Regions from separate parts of the Azohydromonas lata genome, predicted to be linked through region 2. Evidence: predicted binding sites of a transcription regulator. Region 2 holds the regulator's gene; each other region holds the start of a gene.

Region 1 (5,061 bases), on a different contig from region 2:
CCGCTGGGCAAGGGTTTCCACACCATCCAGGGCATGATCGCCATCGGCTCCGGCGGCATGAGCGGCAAGGGCTTCATGAAGGGCACGCAGACGCACCTGGAGTTCATTCCCGAGCGCACCACGGACTTCGTCTTCGCCGCCTTCTCCGAGGAGTTCGGCCTGGCCGGCACGCTGAGCCTGCTGCTGGGCTTCACCTTCCTGATCGTGCGCGGCCTGCTGATCGCGGCGGAGGCGCCGACAACGTTCGCGCGCTTCCTGGCCGGCGCCATCTCCATGAGCTTCTTCACCTACGCCTTCGTGAACATGGGCATGGTCAGCGGCATCCTGCCCGTGGTGGGCGTGCCGCTGCCCTTCATCAGCTACGGCGGCACGGCCATGGTCACGCTTGGGCTGAGCCTGGGGATGCTGATGTCGATCGCGCGCAGCCGGCGGCTGATGCAGTCTTGAGCAGCGGGCGGGCCGGTGCGCCGGCTCGCGATCGTTCAGTTTTTTGTACTTGAGGCCCCCATTGAATGGGCCTCATCGTTCAGATTTCTGAACGACGAGGCCGTGGGGCGCGCCGCAGCCTGCGCCTCACCTCATCCCGCCGCCCCCGCATCCGGCCGCGGCTCGCCGGGCGCGGGCAGGGCGGGCAGGGCGTCATCCGGTGTTGCCTCCTGCGGCGGCAATTTGAAACGCACGCTCACGCGCGTGCCGGGCATGGCGTGGGTGGCACGGTCGTAGGTGTCGTCCAGGGTGATCTCGGCGTTGTGGCGCTGCGCGATCTCGCGAACGATGGCCAGGCCCAGGCCGCTGCCGTCCACGTTGGTGCCCAGCGCGCGGTAGAAGGGCTGGAACACCAGCTCGCGCTCCGCCGGGGCGATGCCGGGGCCGGAGTCCTCCACCTGCAGCAGCAGCACGGGCTGCTCGGGGCCGGAGGCCGGGTCCAGGCACACGCGCACCGTCACCGTGCCGTCCGCGGGCGTGTACTGCAGCGCGTTGTCCACCAGGTTGCGCACCAGCTCGCCCACCAGCACGGGCTGGCCGGCGAGCGGCGGCAGCGACTCGCCCTCGTCCGGGCCCTCGTAGCCCAGGTCTATGCGCTTGTCCATGGCCTTGGGCACGAGGTCGTGCACGGCCTCGGTGGCCAGCCGCGCCAGGTCGAAGGACTGCACGCGGCGCGACTGCTCGTCGTCCTCGGCGCGGGCCATGGACAGCAACTGGTTGACCATGTGCGCCGCGCGCTGGCTGGACAGGGCGATCTGCTGCAGCGAGCGCTTCACGGCCTGCGGCTCGCTGCCGGCGTCGATTTCGCGCTGGGCCAGCTCGGCCTGCATGCGCAGCCCGGCCAGCGGCGTCTTGAGCTGGTGCGCGGCGTCGGCCAGGAAGTGCTTTTGCGACTTCATGGACGTGTCCAGCCGCTGCAGCAGGTCGTTGATGGCGCGCACCAGCGGCGTGACCTCCTCGGGGGCGTCGCGCTCGTCGATGGGGCTCAAGTCCTGGCTCTCGCGCTGGCGGATGCGGCGCTGCAGGTCGTTCAGGGGCGCCAGGCCGCGCGCCAGGGCCAGCCACACCAGCAGCACCGCCACGGGCAGGATCACGAACTGCGGCAGGATCACGCCCTTGATGATCTCGGTGGCCAGGCGGGAGCGGCGGTCCAGCGTCTCGGCCACCTGCACCAGGGGTGGCTCCTCGTCCAGGGCCAGCGGCATGGCCAGGCGTACGGAGGCCACGCGCACGGGCTCGTCCTGCATCTGGTCGTCGCGGAAACGCAGCTCGCCCGCGGGCGCCGGGTCGCCGGTGGGCGGGGGCAGCTCGCGGTCGCCGGCCACCAGCTCGCCGTGCGTGCCCAGCACCTGGAAGTAGAACTGGCCCGTGTCGTCGGCGCGCAGCGTGTCGCCCAGCGTCTCCACGATGCGCTCGGGCGCCAGCACCGCGCGCCCGGCCTCGCTTTCCACCACCACGCGCCGCGCCAGGGTGCGGGCCATCTCGCCCAGGTCGCGGTCGTAGGGGCGGTGGGCGATGCCCTGCGCCACCAGGTAGGTGATGCTCACGCTCATGGGCCACAGCAGCAGCAGCGGCGCGAGCATCCAGTCCAGGATCTCGCCGAAGAGGGAGCGTTGTTCGCGGGAGGAGGAAAACATCGTCGCGGGCGCCGCAGTCAGGTTGGGCGCCGCGACGGCTGCGCGGCGGCGCGGGAAGCCGGTGGTGGGCCGGGGATCAGCCGGAGATCTTCTCCAGGCAGTAGCCCAGGCCGCGCACGGTGGCGATGCGGATGGGGCCCTGCTCGATCTTCTTGCGCAGGCGGTGGATGTAGACCTCGATGGCGTTGTTGCTCACCTCTTCGCCCCATTCGCACAGGCGCTCGACGAGCTGGTCCTTGCTCACCAGGCGCCCGGCGCGCTGCAGCAGCACCTCCAGCAGCGAGAGCTCGCGGGCGGAGAGATCGATCATCTGGTCGTTGATGTAGGCCACGCGGCCCGTGGCGTCGAAGGACAGCGGCCCGTGCTTGATGACGTTGGAGGCCGTGCCCAGGCCGCGGCGCGTGAGGGCGCGCACGCGCGCCTCCAGCTCGGCCAGCGCGAAGGGCTTGGCCATGTAGTCGTCCGCGCCCAGATCCAGCCCCTTGACGCGCTGCTCAATGCCGTCGGCAGCCGTCAGAATGAGCACCGGTACCGCGGAGCCGCGCGCACGCAGCTTGCGCAGCACCTCGAAGCCGTGGAGCTTGGGCAGGCCCAGGTCCAGGATGAGCAGGTCGAACTCGTGGGAGGACAGCGCGGCGTCGGCCTCGGTCCCGCTGCTGACTTGGTCCACCGCGTAGCCGCTGTTGCGCAGCGAGCGCAGCAGGCCGTCAGCCAGCACCTGGTCGTCTTCGGCAATCAGGATGCGCATCGCCGGGTCTCCTTGATATTCATGGCGCGAGAAGCACTACCGCCCTTGCATCGGACGGCGCAAGCTCCATTTTAGGGAGTCGGCGCCGTCCGTCCCCACAACGCAATGCCCCTTCATCACTGTATAGACATACAGTTCTGAGATAAAATCATGGCCACGAAATCGGAGAAAGCAATGGACGCACCTGTGAAGGCACTCAACACCGAAAAAGCCAAGGCCCTGCAGGCGGCGCTGGCCCAGATCGAAAAGCAGTTCGGCAAGGGCTCGATCATGCGGTTGGGCGAGGGCGAGGCGATCGAGGACATCCAGGTCGTCTCCACCGGCTCGCTGGGCCTGGACATCGCGCTGGGGGTGGGCGGTCTGCCGCGTGGCCGCGTGATTGAGATCTACGGCCCGGAATCGTCGGGCAAGACGACGCTGACGCTGCAGGTCATCGCCGAGATGCAGAAGCAAAACGGCGTGTGCGCCTTCATCGACGCCGAGCATGCGCTGGACGTGCAGTACGCGCAGAAGCTGGGCGTGAATCCGCACGAGCTGCTCATCAGCCAGCCCGATACCGGCGAGCAGGCGCTGGAAATCACCGACGCGCTGGTGCGGTCGGGTTCGGTGGACCTCATCGTCATCGACTCGGTAGCCGCGCTCACGCCCAAGGCTGAAATCGAAGGCGAGATGGGCGACTCCCTGCCCGGCCTGCAGGCCCGCCTGATGAGCCAGGCGCTGCGCAAGCTCACCGCCACGATCAAGAAGACCAACTGCATGGTCATCTTCATCAACCAGATCCGCATGAAGATCGGCGTGATGTTCGGCAACCCCGAAACCACCACCGGCGGCAATGCGCTCAAGTTCTACGCCTCGGTGCGCCTGGACATCCGCCGCATCGGCAGCATCAAGAAGGGCGAGGAGGTCATCGGCAACGAGACCAAGGTCAAGGTGGTGAAGAACAAGGTCAGCCCGCCGTTCAAGACGGCCGAGTTCGACATCCTCTACGGCGAGGGCATCAGCCGCGAGGGCGAGATCATCGACATGGGCGTGGCCGCCAAGATCGTGGACAAGTCCGGCGCCTGGTACGCCTACCAGGGCGAGAAGATCGGCCAGGGCAAGGACAACGCCCGCGAATTCCTGCGCGAGAACACCGACGTGGCGCTGGAAATCGAGAACAAGGTGCGCGAAGCCATGGGCATCCCGCTACTGCCGGTGCCTGCCGCCGGTGCTGACGGCGCCAAGGCCGCCGCTGCCGAGTAAATGCCCACAGCCGGGCCGCGGGTGGCGGCATGAAGCAGTCGCTGTCGCTCAAGGCCCGCGCGCTGGCCATGCTGGCGCGGCGCGAGCACAGCCGCAGCGAGCTGCGCCGCAAGCTGCTGCCCCATGCCCGCGCCGCGGCGCTGGAAAAAGCCGCCGGGGCGGCCGTGACGCCCCGCAACCCTGACGATTTGCACCGCTTGCCCGGCCCGGCGCCTGCCCGGCCGGGCATTTTTTCGTCCAGGAACGCTGCCGGGGCCCCGCCGAAAGCCGGCCCGCGCCGCGGCGGCTGGGGCTCGCGCGGCGCTCGCGCGGGGCAGGGCGGCGGTGTGGCGGACGGGTCGGATGAGGCGGACAGCGCCTGGGCCGCCGGCCGCGCCCCGGACCGGGCCGACGACTTCGACGTGCCCGCGCCGCCGCCCGCCCAGCCTGCCGTGGACACCGCCGCCGCTTGGGCCGAGGCCGACAGCGACCTCGACGTGCTGCTGGACTGGCTGCAGGCCCACCGCTATTTGTCGGAGGAGCGCTTCGTGGAGTCGCGCGTGCATGCGCGCGCCGGGCGCTTCGGCAACCTGCGCATACGCCAGGAGCTGGCGCAGCACGGCGTGGCCTTGGGCGAGGAGGCGGCGCAGCAGTTGCGCGATACCGAGCTGGAACGCTGCCGCGACGTGTGGGCGCGCAAGTTCGGCGGCGAGCCGCCGGCCGACGCCGCGGCGCGCGCGCGGCAGATGCGCTTCCTGGCCGCGCGCGGCTTCAGCGCCGACGTCATTCGCCGCGTGCTGCAGGCCAGGGACGACTGAGGCCGGCACGGCCGCCAAGGCTTGATCCGGCACAAGCTGGCGGTCAAGCCCGCGTAAGTTTTTGCGCAGGAAGCGCGTGCTACATTGCGCGCCGTTTGCCACGCCCAAAGGCCCAGGAATCCCGTAGTTGTGGGATCCATTGCCGCAGTTC
Region 2 (5,061 bases):
CCGTCCCCGGCCAGGAGGTGCGCATGGGCTCCAGCGTGGGCGTGGCCCTCTACCCCGGCGACGCGCAGGACCCCACCACGCTGCTGCGCGCGGCCGACATGGCCATGTACGCGGCCAAGGGCGGCGGCCGCATGGGCGTGCAGCTCTTCAGCGCCGACATGGAAGCCCCCGTGCTGGAGCGGCTGCACCTGGAAACCGACCTGCGCCGCGCGCTGGCCGAGGGCGAGCTCATGCTGTGGTACCAGCCGCAATGGAGCATGGACGGCCGCCGCCTGGTGGGCGCCGAGGCGCTGCTGCGCTGGAACCATCCGCACCGCGGGCTGGTGCCGCCAGGGCAGTTCATCCCCGTGGCCGAGGCCAGCGGCCTCATCCGCGAGATAGGCGCCTGGGTGCTGGACCAGGCCACGCGCGACGCCCAGGCGTGGAACGCCGCCAACGCCGCGCAGGGCGCCGCGCCGCTGCGCGTGGCCGTCAACGTCTCGGCCAGCCAGCTCAACCGCTCGGACATCGTGGAAACGGTGGCCGCCGCGCTGGCCGCGCACCGCCTGCCGCCGCACCTGCTGGAGCTGGAGCTCACCGAGTCCGGCATCGTCGAGAACCCCGAGCACGGCCTGCAGGTGCTGCTGCGGCTGCAGGCGCTGGGCGTGCGCCTGGCCATAGACGACTTCGGCACGGGCTTCTCCAGCCTGTCCTACCTTACCCGGCTACCGGTGCACAGCCTCAAGATCGACCGCTCCTTCGTCGCCGGGCTGCCCGCCGCGCAAAGCGACCTGGCCGTGGTGCAGGCCATCTGCGCCATGGCGCGCAAGCTGGGCCTGCAGGTGGTGGCCGAGGGCGTGGAAACCCAGGCGCAGCTGCAGACGCTCAAGCACACGGGCTGCGACATGGTCCAGGGCTTCCTGTTCGCCAAGCCCATGCCGGCCCACGAGTTCCGCCAGCGCTGCGTGGCACAGCCGGCCACGGCGCACCCGCTGCTCAGCGGGTCTTAAGCGGCCCCATCCGGCCCTGCCGCCGCCGCGCGCCGCGCCAGCAGTTGCAGCAGCAACTCGATGCGCGCGGCCACCGGCGTGAGCGTGCCGGCCGTCTCGAAGCGCTGCCCCGGCTGCGCGATGACGCCGCCGTGCGCGCAGCGGCTGGCCACCAGCACCGGCACGCCCCGGGCCGCCGCTTCCTCCAGCGCGGCCAGCAGCGCCGCGTGCAGCGTGCCGTTGCCGGTGGCGGCCACGGCCAGGCCGTCCGTGCCCGCGGCCAGCAGCGCGCGCACGACGCGCCCGTCCGCGCCGCCGTGCGACATCACCACGTCCACGCGCGGCCAGTGCGCCACGGGCGCGCTCACGGCGGCCAGCCCAAGCGCCTCGCCCGCGGGCCAGTCGCGCAGGCGGCGCAGCCGGCCGGCCTCCACGAAGCCCAGCGCGCCGGCGTCGCCGCAGGACAGCGTGTCCAGCCGGTAGCTGTGCTGCTTGCGCACCTCGGCCGCGCCATGCACGCCGCCGCCCATGGTCACCAGCACGCCGCGCGCGCCCGGCGTGGCGGCCAGGGTCAAGGCGTCCACCAGGTTTTGCGGGCCGTCGGCCATGAGCGCCGTGGCCGGGCGCATGGCGCCGGTGAACACCACCGGCTTGTCGCGCGGCGCCAGCACGCGGTGCAGGAAGTAGGCGGCCTCCTCCATCGTGTCCGTGCCGTGCGTGACGATGACGCCGGCCACCTCGGGGCGCGCCAGGTGGTGGCTCGCGCGCTGCGCCAGCGCCTGCCACAGCGCGTGCGTGGCGTCCTTGCTGTCGAGCTGCGCGAGCTGTTCGGCCTCCACCGGCCAGTCCTTCAAGGCCGGCACCCCGGCCAGCAGCGTCTGGATGCCCAGTTGGGCGGCCTGGTAGCCCAGGTGGTCGTCGGCGGCCGCGGCGGTACCCGCGATGGTGCCGCCGGTGCCGAGAACGACGAATCGGCTTTGCATGCGCTCACTCCATGGATGAAAATACAGGTATGGATTCCGACAGCCGCCCCCGTGCACGGCCGCGCGCCGCGCCCCGCAGTACACCCACCAGCCCAGCAAGCGCCATGAACACAGCCCTCACGCCACGCCAGCAGCAGGTGTTCGACCTGGTCCAGGAGGCCATCGAGCGCACCGGCGCGCCGCCCACCCGTGCCGAGATCGCGGCGCAGCTGGGTTTCCGTTCGGCCAACGCGGCCGAGGAGCACCTTCAGGCGCTGGCGCGCAAGGGCGCCATCGAGCTCGTGGGCGGCACCTCGCGCGGCATCCGGCTGAAGTCTGACACGCTGCGCGCCCTGCGCGCCGCGCGCGCGGACGACGCCATGGCCCCGGCCGCCCTCCTGGCCGCCGCCGCGCTGTCGCTCCCGCTGGTGGGCCGCGTCGCAGCCGGCAGCCCCATCCTGGCGCAGGAGCACATCGACCAGCACTACCAGGTCAGCCCGGCCCTCTTTCCCACCAAGCCGGACTACCTGCTGCGCGTGCGCGGCATGAGCATGCGCGACGCGGGCATCCTGGACGGCGACCTGCTGGCCGTGCAGCGCAGCGACGACGCGCGCAACGGCCAGATCGTCGTGGCCCGCCTGGGCGACGAGGTCACCGTCAAGCGCTTCCAGCGCACCCGCGCCGGCATAGAGCTGTTGCCCGAGAACCCGGAGTTCCAGCCCATCCACGTGGCGCCGGGCAGCGCGGACTTCGCGCTCGAAGGCGTGGCCGTGGGCCTGATCCGCAACTCGCCCCTGCTGTGACGGCGGCGGCACGGCGCCTCGCTCCCTGCCGCTCATGCCCGCGAAAGCGGGCATCCACGAACACCGAAGTCTCGCCTTCGAACTGCATCGTCCAAAGCCGGCGTCGGCGCACCAACATCCCGGCCGGCGTGGATGCCCGCCTTCGCGGGCATGACGGATGAAGGTGCGCGGTGCCCTGGCCACAGGGGCTAACGGGGCGATACCGTTCGCCCCAAGCAGCACCCTGCTTTCACTTGCCACCATTGCCCGCAGCGCTTACCGCTCGGCCACATTCCCGAGCATTGGCAAACGGCCCGTTACGTTTGAATAGCGACTGTCAAGCGGCTTATTTCACGGCTTAGGCCGGCGGCCACGTCCGGACAATGCGGAGCTTGAGACCCCGCTGCCATGAAGCTCTTCCGCCGATCCAGCCGCCGCACCGAATGCTGCCCTCCCGGGCCGGCGAGCTTCGGCACCTTTGACAGCCGCTGGCACTACCGCTGGCACTACTTCACCCGCTGGCTGCGTCCAAGCGTGGACGCCGTGCCGGAAGAGGCCCGCCAGGCCTTCGAGTTGGCCCTGCACGGCCTGCCCGGCGACGAGGCCGAGAAGCTGCGCGTGCGCGTGCGCAGCGCCCCGGGGCTGCGCGAGCTGTGGCACCTGCGCTCGGCGGTGTTCGGCCTGGTGGCGCGCCACGGCAGCCAGTCCGAGGCACAGCGCCGCATGGCCGCGCTGGACCGGCTTTTCACGACCCGGCTGCGCGCCGGCGGGCAAGCCCGGGCCAAGCGCGTCTGAAGCAACTGAAACGCTTGCGCCAACAGGTTCACGCCCGCCCAACGGGACGCTGCCTGATCCAGGGCAGGCAGAATCCGGCCTGCCCATGAACATCATCATCCTCGACGACTACCAGGACGCGGTGCGCAAGCTGCGCTGCGCCAGCAAGCTCGAACACCTCAATGCCAAGGTGTTCACCAACACCGTCAAGGGCATAGGCCAGCTGTCGGTACGGCTGCGCGACGCCGAGGTGCTGGTGCTCATACGCGAGCGCACGCAGTTTTCGCGCGCGCTGCTGGAGAAGCTGCCCAAGCTCAAGCTCATTGCGCAGACCGGCCGCGTAGGCTCGCACATCGACGTGGAGACCTGCACGCGGCTGGGCATCGCCGTGGCCGAGGGCGTGGGCTCGCCCGTGGCGCCGGCCGAGCTGACGTGGGCGCTCATCATGGCCGCCATGCGGCGGCTGCCGCAGTACATCAGCAACCTGAAGCACGGCGCCTGGCAGCAGTCCGGGCTCAAGGCCGCGTCCATGCCGCCCAACTTCGGATTGGGCATGGTGCTGCGCGGCAAGACGCTGGGCATCTGGGGTTACGGAAAAATCGGCCAGATCGTGGCCGGCTACGCGCGCGCCTTCGGCATGCAGGTGGTGGTGTGGGGCCGCGAGCCCTCGCTGATCCGCGCCCGCGCCGACGGCCATGCCACCGCGCTGAGCAAGGAAAGCTTCTTCGAGGGCTGCGACGTGCTCAGCGTGCACCTGCGCCTGAACGACGAGACGCGCGGCATCGTGACGCTGGAAGACCTCGCGCGCATGAAGCCCACGTCGCTGTTCGTCAACACCTCGCGCGCCGAGCTGCTGGAGGAGAACGCGCTGGTCTCCGCGCTCAACAAGGGCCATCCCGGCATGGCTGCGGTGGACGTGTTCGAGTCCGAGCCCATCCTGCAGGGCCACCCGCTGCTGCGGCTGGAAAACGCCGTGTGCACGCCGCACATCGGCTACGTAGAGCTCGACAGCTACGAGCTCTACTTCGGCGCCGCCTTCGACAACGTGCTGGCCTACATGCGCGGCGAGCCCACCAACATCGTCAACCCCGACGCGCTCAAGGTGAACCGTTGAGCCCCGCGGGCGACCGCGCCGGCGGCGACGCCGACACGCCGCGCGCGCGCCCGCGCAACCTGCTGGAGCTGCTGCTGGCCTTCAACCGGCTGGCGCTGCAGGGCTTTGGCGGCGTGCTGCCCATCGCGCAGCACGAGCTGGTGGAACGCCGCGGCTGGCTCACCAAGGCGCAATTCCTGGAGCTGCTCGCGCTGGGCCAGGTGCTGCCCGGGCCCAACATCGTCAACGTCTCGCTGATGTTCGGCCACCGGCACTTCGGCTGGCGCGGCGCCGCCGCGGCGCTGCTTGGGCTCACGCTGGTGCCCAGCGCCGTGGTGCTGCTGCTGGTCGTGCTGTACGGCCGTTTCAACACCCTGGCACCCGTGGCCGGCGCGCTGCGCGGCATGGCGGCCGTGGCCGCCGGGCTGGTGCTGGCCATGGGGCTCAAGCTGTTGCCGGCGCTCAAGCAGAGCCCGCTGGGC
Region 3 (5,061 bases), on a different contig from region 2:
TGCTGATGATCTGGCCGCCGCCGGGAAAGTCGGGGCCGGGCAGCAGCGTGTAGAGCTCGTCGTCGGAAAGCTGCTCGTTCTTGAGCAGCGCCACGGTGGCCGTCGCGACCTCGCGCAGGTTGTGGCTGGGCACCTCGGTGGCCAGGCCCACGGCGATGCCGGAGGCGCCGTTGAGCAGGACAAAGGGCAGCCGCGCGGGCAGCAGCTTGGGCTCGGCGGTGGAGCCGTCGTAGTTGGGCATCAGCTCCACCGTGCCCTCGTCGATCTCGTCGAGCAGCAGCCGCGTGATGGGCGCCAGCCGCGCCTCGGTGTAGCGCATGGCCGCGGCGCCGTCGCCATCGCGGCTGCCGAAGTTGCCCTGGCCGTCGATGAGCGGGTAGCGCAGGGAGAAATCCTGCGCCATGCGCACCAGCGCGTCGTAGGCGGCCGTGTCGCCGTGCGGGTGGTAGCGGCCCAACACGTCGCCCACCACGCGCGCGCTCTTGACGGGCTTGGGCCCGGCGGCCGTCGTGAAGGACAGCCCCATGCGCTGCATGGCGTACAGGATGCGGCGCTGCACCGGCTTCTGGCCGTCGCACACGTCCGGCAGCGCCCGCCCCTTGACCACGCTGAGCGCGTACTCCAGGTAAGCCTGCTGCGCGTAATGCGCCAGGGTGATGGCATCGCTGGCGACGCCGTCGCCGCCCTCGCTGCCGCCATCGAATTCAAGCGTGCTTTGGTCCATGTCTTGTTGTTTCGCCAGCCCTCAAGGACTGAGGGCGGCAGGCTCCAAAGGCCTGCCGCCGTTGAATGGGTTGTGAAAACCGCGCCTGTGGCGGCGTCCCCGGACGCTTCTCAGACGTCCACCTCCACCGCGTCGCCGTGCAGCTCCATGAGCTCGCGCCGCGCCGCGGCCTCGCCCTTGCCCATGAGTTTGCTCAGCCACTCGGTGGTGGCGGCGAAATCGAGCTGGCCGAAAGCCACGGACAGCAGCCGCCGGGTATCTGGGTTGAGCGTGGTGTCCCACAACTGCTCGGCATTCATCTCGCCCAGGCCCTTGAAGCGGCTGATGGTCCAGCTGCCCTCGCGCGCGCCTTCCTTGCGCAGCTTGTCCAGCATGGCTTCGAGCTCGCCCTCGTCCAGCGCGTAGAGCTTGGCCGCGGGCTTCTTGCCGCGCGCCGGGGCGTCGATGCGGAAGAGGGGCGGCTTGGCCACGAACACGTGACCCGCTTCGATGAGCTTGGGAAAGTGGCGGAAGAAGAGCGTGAGCAGCAGCACCTGGATGTGCGAGCCGTCCACGTCCGCGTCCGACAGGATGCACACCTTGCCGTAGCGCAGCCCCGAGAGGTCGGGCTGGTCGTTGGGCCCGTGCGGGTCCACGCCCACGGCCACGGCGATGTCGTGGATCTCGTTGTTCTTGAACAGCAGGTCGCGCTCGACCTCCCAGGCGTTGAGCACCTTGCCGCGCAGCGGCAGGATGGCCTGCGTCTCCTTGTCGCGGCCCATCTTGGCGCTGCCGCCGGCGCTGTCGCCTTCCACCAGGAAAAGCTCATTGAGCGCGATGTCGCGGCTTTCGCAGTCGGTGAGCTTGCCCGGCAGCACGGCCACGCCGGAGCCCTTCTTCTTCTCGACCTTTTGCGCCGCGCGCTGGCGTGTCTGGGCCTGCTTGATCACCAGCTCCGCCAGCTTCTTGCCGTGTTCCACGTGCTGGTGCAGCCACAGCTCCAGCGCGGGACGGACGAAGGCCGACACCAGCCGCAGCGCGTCGCGCGAGTTCAGCCGCTCCTTGGTCTGGCCCTGGAACTGCGGGTCCAGCACCTTGGCCGACAGCACGAAGCTCGCGCGCGAGAACACGTCGTCGGGCATGAGCTTCACGCCCTTGGGCAGCAGCCCGTGCAGTTCCACGAAGCCCTTGACTGCCGTGAAGAGGCCGTCCTTCAAGCCCGCCTCGTGCGTGCCGCCGGCCACCGTGGGGATGAGGTTGACGTAGCTCTCGCGCAGCGTGCCGCCCTCTTCCGTGAACGCGACGCACCAGGCCGCGCCCTCGCCCTCGGCGAAGTTTTCGGTCTCGGCCGGCGTGGCGTAGCGCTCGCCCTCGAACAGCGGGATGAGCGCGTCGGCGCTCAGGCTTTGCTGCAGGTAGTCGCGCAGGCCGCCCTTGTAGAGCCACTCCAGCGTCTCGCCGCTCTTTTCCACGTGCAGCGTCACGCTCACGCCGGGCATGAGCACGGCCTTGCTGCGCAGTAGGTGGACGATCTCCTGGCGCGGCAACTCGGAGCTTTCGAAGTACTTGGCGTCCGGCCACACGCGCACCCGCGTGCCCGACTTCTTCTCGGACCCGGTGGCCTTGCGCACGGCCAGCGGCTCGATCACGTCGCCGCCGCTGAAGGCCAGGCTCGCGGCCTTGCCCTCGCGCCAGACCTCCACCTGCAGCCGGGTCGCCAGCGCATTGGTCACGCTTACGCCCACGCCGTGCAGGCCGCCGGAGAAGCTGTAGGCGCCGCCGGCCCCTTTGTCGAACTTGCCCCCGGCGTGCAGCCGGGTGAACACGATCTCCAGCACCGGCACCTTCTCCTCGGGATGCAGGCCGTAGGGGATGCCGCGCCCGTCGTCCTCCACGGAAACGGAGGCATCGGCATGCAGCGTCACGGCGATGCGCCGGCCATGCCCGGCCAGCGCCTCGTCGGCGGCGTTGTCTATGACCTCCTGGATGATGTGCAGAGGGTTGTCGGTGCGGGTGTACATGCCCGGCCGCTGCTTGACGGGCTCCAGGCCCTTCAGGACGCGGATGGAGCTTTCGCCGTAAACGGGGGCGGAGTTGGTGCTTTTCGTCGCCATGGCTTGATTGTAAGGACCCCAGGCGCAGTGCTGTGTTTTTCAACAGCTTTTGTAAGGGCCAAACACGGCTCCCCGCGCCGCTGCAGCGGCGCATGGAAACACCGCGGCCCAAGCGGCCGTGCCGCGGTCGCTACAGTGGCGGGATGAGCCCCGCGCCAACCTCCTCCCCGACCCGTCTCTCCATGACTCAGGTGCTGCTGTGCGGCGCCGCCATCGTCACGCTGTCCATGGGCATACGCCACGGCTTTGGCCTGTGGCTGCAGCCCGTGACCACCGAGCGGGGCTGGACGCGCGAGACCTTCGCCTTCGCGCTGGCGGTGCAGAACATCGCCTGGGGCCTGGCCGGGCCCTTTGCCGGCATGCTGGCCGACCGCTTCGGGGCGTTTCGCGTGCTGGTGGGCGGCTCGCTGCTGTATGCGCTGGGCCTGGTGCTCATGGGGCTGTCCACCACGGGGCTGGCCTTCACCGGCAGCGCGGGGCTGCTCATCGGCATGGCGCAGTCGGGGACGACCTACGCCGTGATCTACGGCGTCATCGGCCGCCACGTGGCCCCGGAAAAGCGCAGCTGGGCCATGGGCGTGGCTGCGGCGGCGGGCTCCTTCGGCCAGTTCCTGATGGTGCCGGTGGAAAACGGCCTCATCGGCGGGGTGGGCTGGCAGAACGCCCTCTTCATCCTGGGCGCGGCGGCGCTGGCCATCATCCCGTTGTCCTTCGGCCTGCGCGAGCCGCGCGCCGTGCCGGCCGCGGGCGGCGCGCCGCAGCAAAGCATGGGCGCGGCGATCAAGGAGGCGCTGGGCTCGCGCAGCTTCCAGTTGCTGACCGCCGGCTACTTCGTCTGCGGCTTCCAGGTGGTGTTCATAGGCGTGCATCTGCCCAGCTACCTCAAGGACCGCGGGCTGGAGCCGCAGGTGGCCACCACGGCGCTGGCGCTCATAGGCCTGTTCAACGTGTTCGGCACCTACGCCGCGGGCACGCTGGGCCAGCGCCTGGCCAAGCGCCACATCCTCTCGGCCATCTACGCGCTGCGCGCGGTGGCCATCACGGCCTTCATCACGCTGCCGCTGTCGCCCATGAGCGTGTACGTGTTCGCCTCGGTCATGGGCGTGCTGTGGCTGTCCACGGTGCCGCCGACCAACGCGGTGGTGGCGCAGATCTTCGGCGTGCGCTTCCTGTCCATGTTGGGCGGCTTCGTGTTCCTGAGCCACCAGGTGGGCTCGTTCCTGGGCGTGTGGCTGGGCGGCAAGCTCTTCGACGCCACGGGCAGCTACGACGTGGTGTGGTGGATCGCGGTGGCCCTGGGCGTGGTCGCGGCGCTGATCAACCAGCCCGTGCGCGAGCAGCCCATTGCCCGCCCAACGCCCGCCACGGCCTCCGCAGCCTGATTGCGCACCGCCATGGCACCGCGCTTTCGCACCAGGCGCTTGCTCGGCTGGGCCGTGGCCGCGCTGGTGCTGGCCCTGGTGTTCCTGGCCTACCTGCGCCCGTCCATGGTGTTCAGCGTCGCCAACCAGCTCTGGAGCTGTTTTTAGAGCCGGCGGCCCCCCCCCGCTTCAACCTGAGTTCTGCGCATGCATTCCGGCTCCTCCCCCGCTGACGCCGCTTCGCCCTGGATTCGCCGCTTCACGCCGCTGCTGCCTGCAGGCTGCAGCGTGCTGGACGTGGCCTGCGGCGGCGGTCGCCACGTGCACTGGTTCGCGCAACGGGGCCACGAGGTGGTGGCGCTGGACCGCGACGCCGAGGCCGTGGCGCCGCTGCGGGGCATCGCGCGCGTGGTGGTGGCCGACATCGAAAACGGCCCCTGGCCGCTGCCGGGCAAGCGCTTCGGCGCCGTGGTGGTCACGAACTACCTGTGGCGCCCGCTGTTGCCGCGGCTGCTGGAGAGCCTGCAAGACGGCGGCGTGCTGCTCTATGAAACCTTCGCCGCGGGCAACGAGACGGTGGGCCGCCCGCGCAGCCCGGATTTCCTCTTGCGCCCGGGCGAGTTGCTCGACGTGGCGCGGGGCCTGCGCGTGGTGGCGTTCGAAGACGGCTTCCTGCAGGAGCCCGCGCGCTTCGTGCAGCGCATTGCCGCCGTGCGCGAAGCCCCACCCGCGCCGGACGCCGCACCGGCGCGCCGCCTTCTGTAGACCCGGCCCGGCGGGCTGCCGAAACGGGCCGGATAGAATCTCGCGATTAAAGGAAGCTTCTCTCCCATGAAACCCATCACCGGAAGCATCGTTGCACTGGTCACGCCCATGCACGAAG

What was found. The regulator LexA, encoded in region 2, represses DNA repair genes until DNA is damaged. The targets are predictions, from matches to a motif close to ACTGTATNNNNATACAGT.
Region 1: the regulator LexA is predicted to act here: its motif matches at 2,990-3,007, upstream of recA (recombinase RecA).
Region 3: the regulator LexA is predicted to act here: its motif matches at 2,847-2,864, upstream of SM757_RS23530 (DNA topoisomerase IV subunit B).

The regions. Positions count from the first base shown of each region.
Region 1 is NZ_JAXOJX010000008.1:52,647-57,707, reverse strand. Features, by position in the region: gene rodA (rod shape-determining protein RodA) at 1-447, shown strand, start outside; gene SM757_RS07310 (sensor histidine kinase) at 579-2,123, opposite strand; gene SM757_RS07305 (response regulator) at 2,200-2,871, opposite strand; gene recA (recombinase RecA) at 3,046-4,113, shown strand; partial or broken gene SM757_RS07295 (recombination regulator RecX) at 4,143-4,250, shown strand; gene SM757_RS07290 (regulatory protein RecX) at 4,278-4,910, shown strand.
Region 2 is NZ_JAXOJX010000042.1:37,985-43,045, reverse strand. Features, by position in the region: gene SM757_RS22490 (putative bifunctional diguanylate cyclase/phosphodiesterase) at 1-989, shown strand, start outside; gene SM757_RS22485 (asparaginase) at 986-1,951, opposite strand; gene lexA (transcriptional repressor LexA) at 2,056-2,733, shown strand; gene SM757_RS22475 (hypothetical protein) at 3,121-3,507, shown strand; gene SM757_RS22470 (D-2-hydroxyacid dehydrogenase family protein) at 3,593-4,600, shown strand; gene SM757_RS22465 (chromate transporter) at 4,597-5,061, shown strand, end outside.
Region 3 is NZ_JAXOJX010000046.1:9,189-14,249, reverse strand. Features, by position in the region: gene parC (DNA topoisomerase IV subunit A) at 1-724, opposite strand, end outside; gene SM757_RS23530 (DNA topoisomerase IV subunit B) at 835-2,817, opposite strand; gene SM757_RS23525 (MFS transporter) at 3,000-4,199, shown strand; gene SM757_RS23520 (hypothetical protein) at 4,212-4,346, shown strand; gene SM757_RS23515 (class I SAM-dependent methyltransferase) at 4,386-4,943, shown strand; gene dapA (4-hydroxy-tetrahydrodipicolinate synthase) at 5,010-5,061, shown strand, end outside.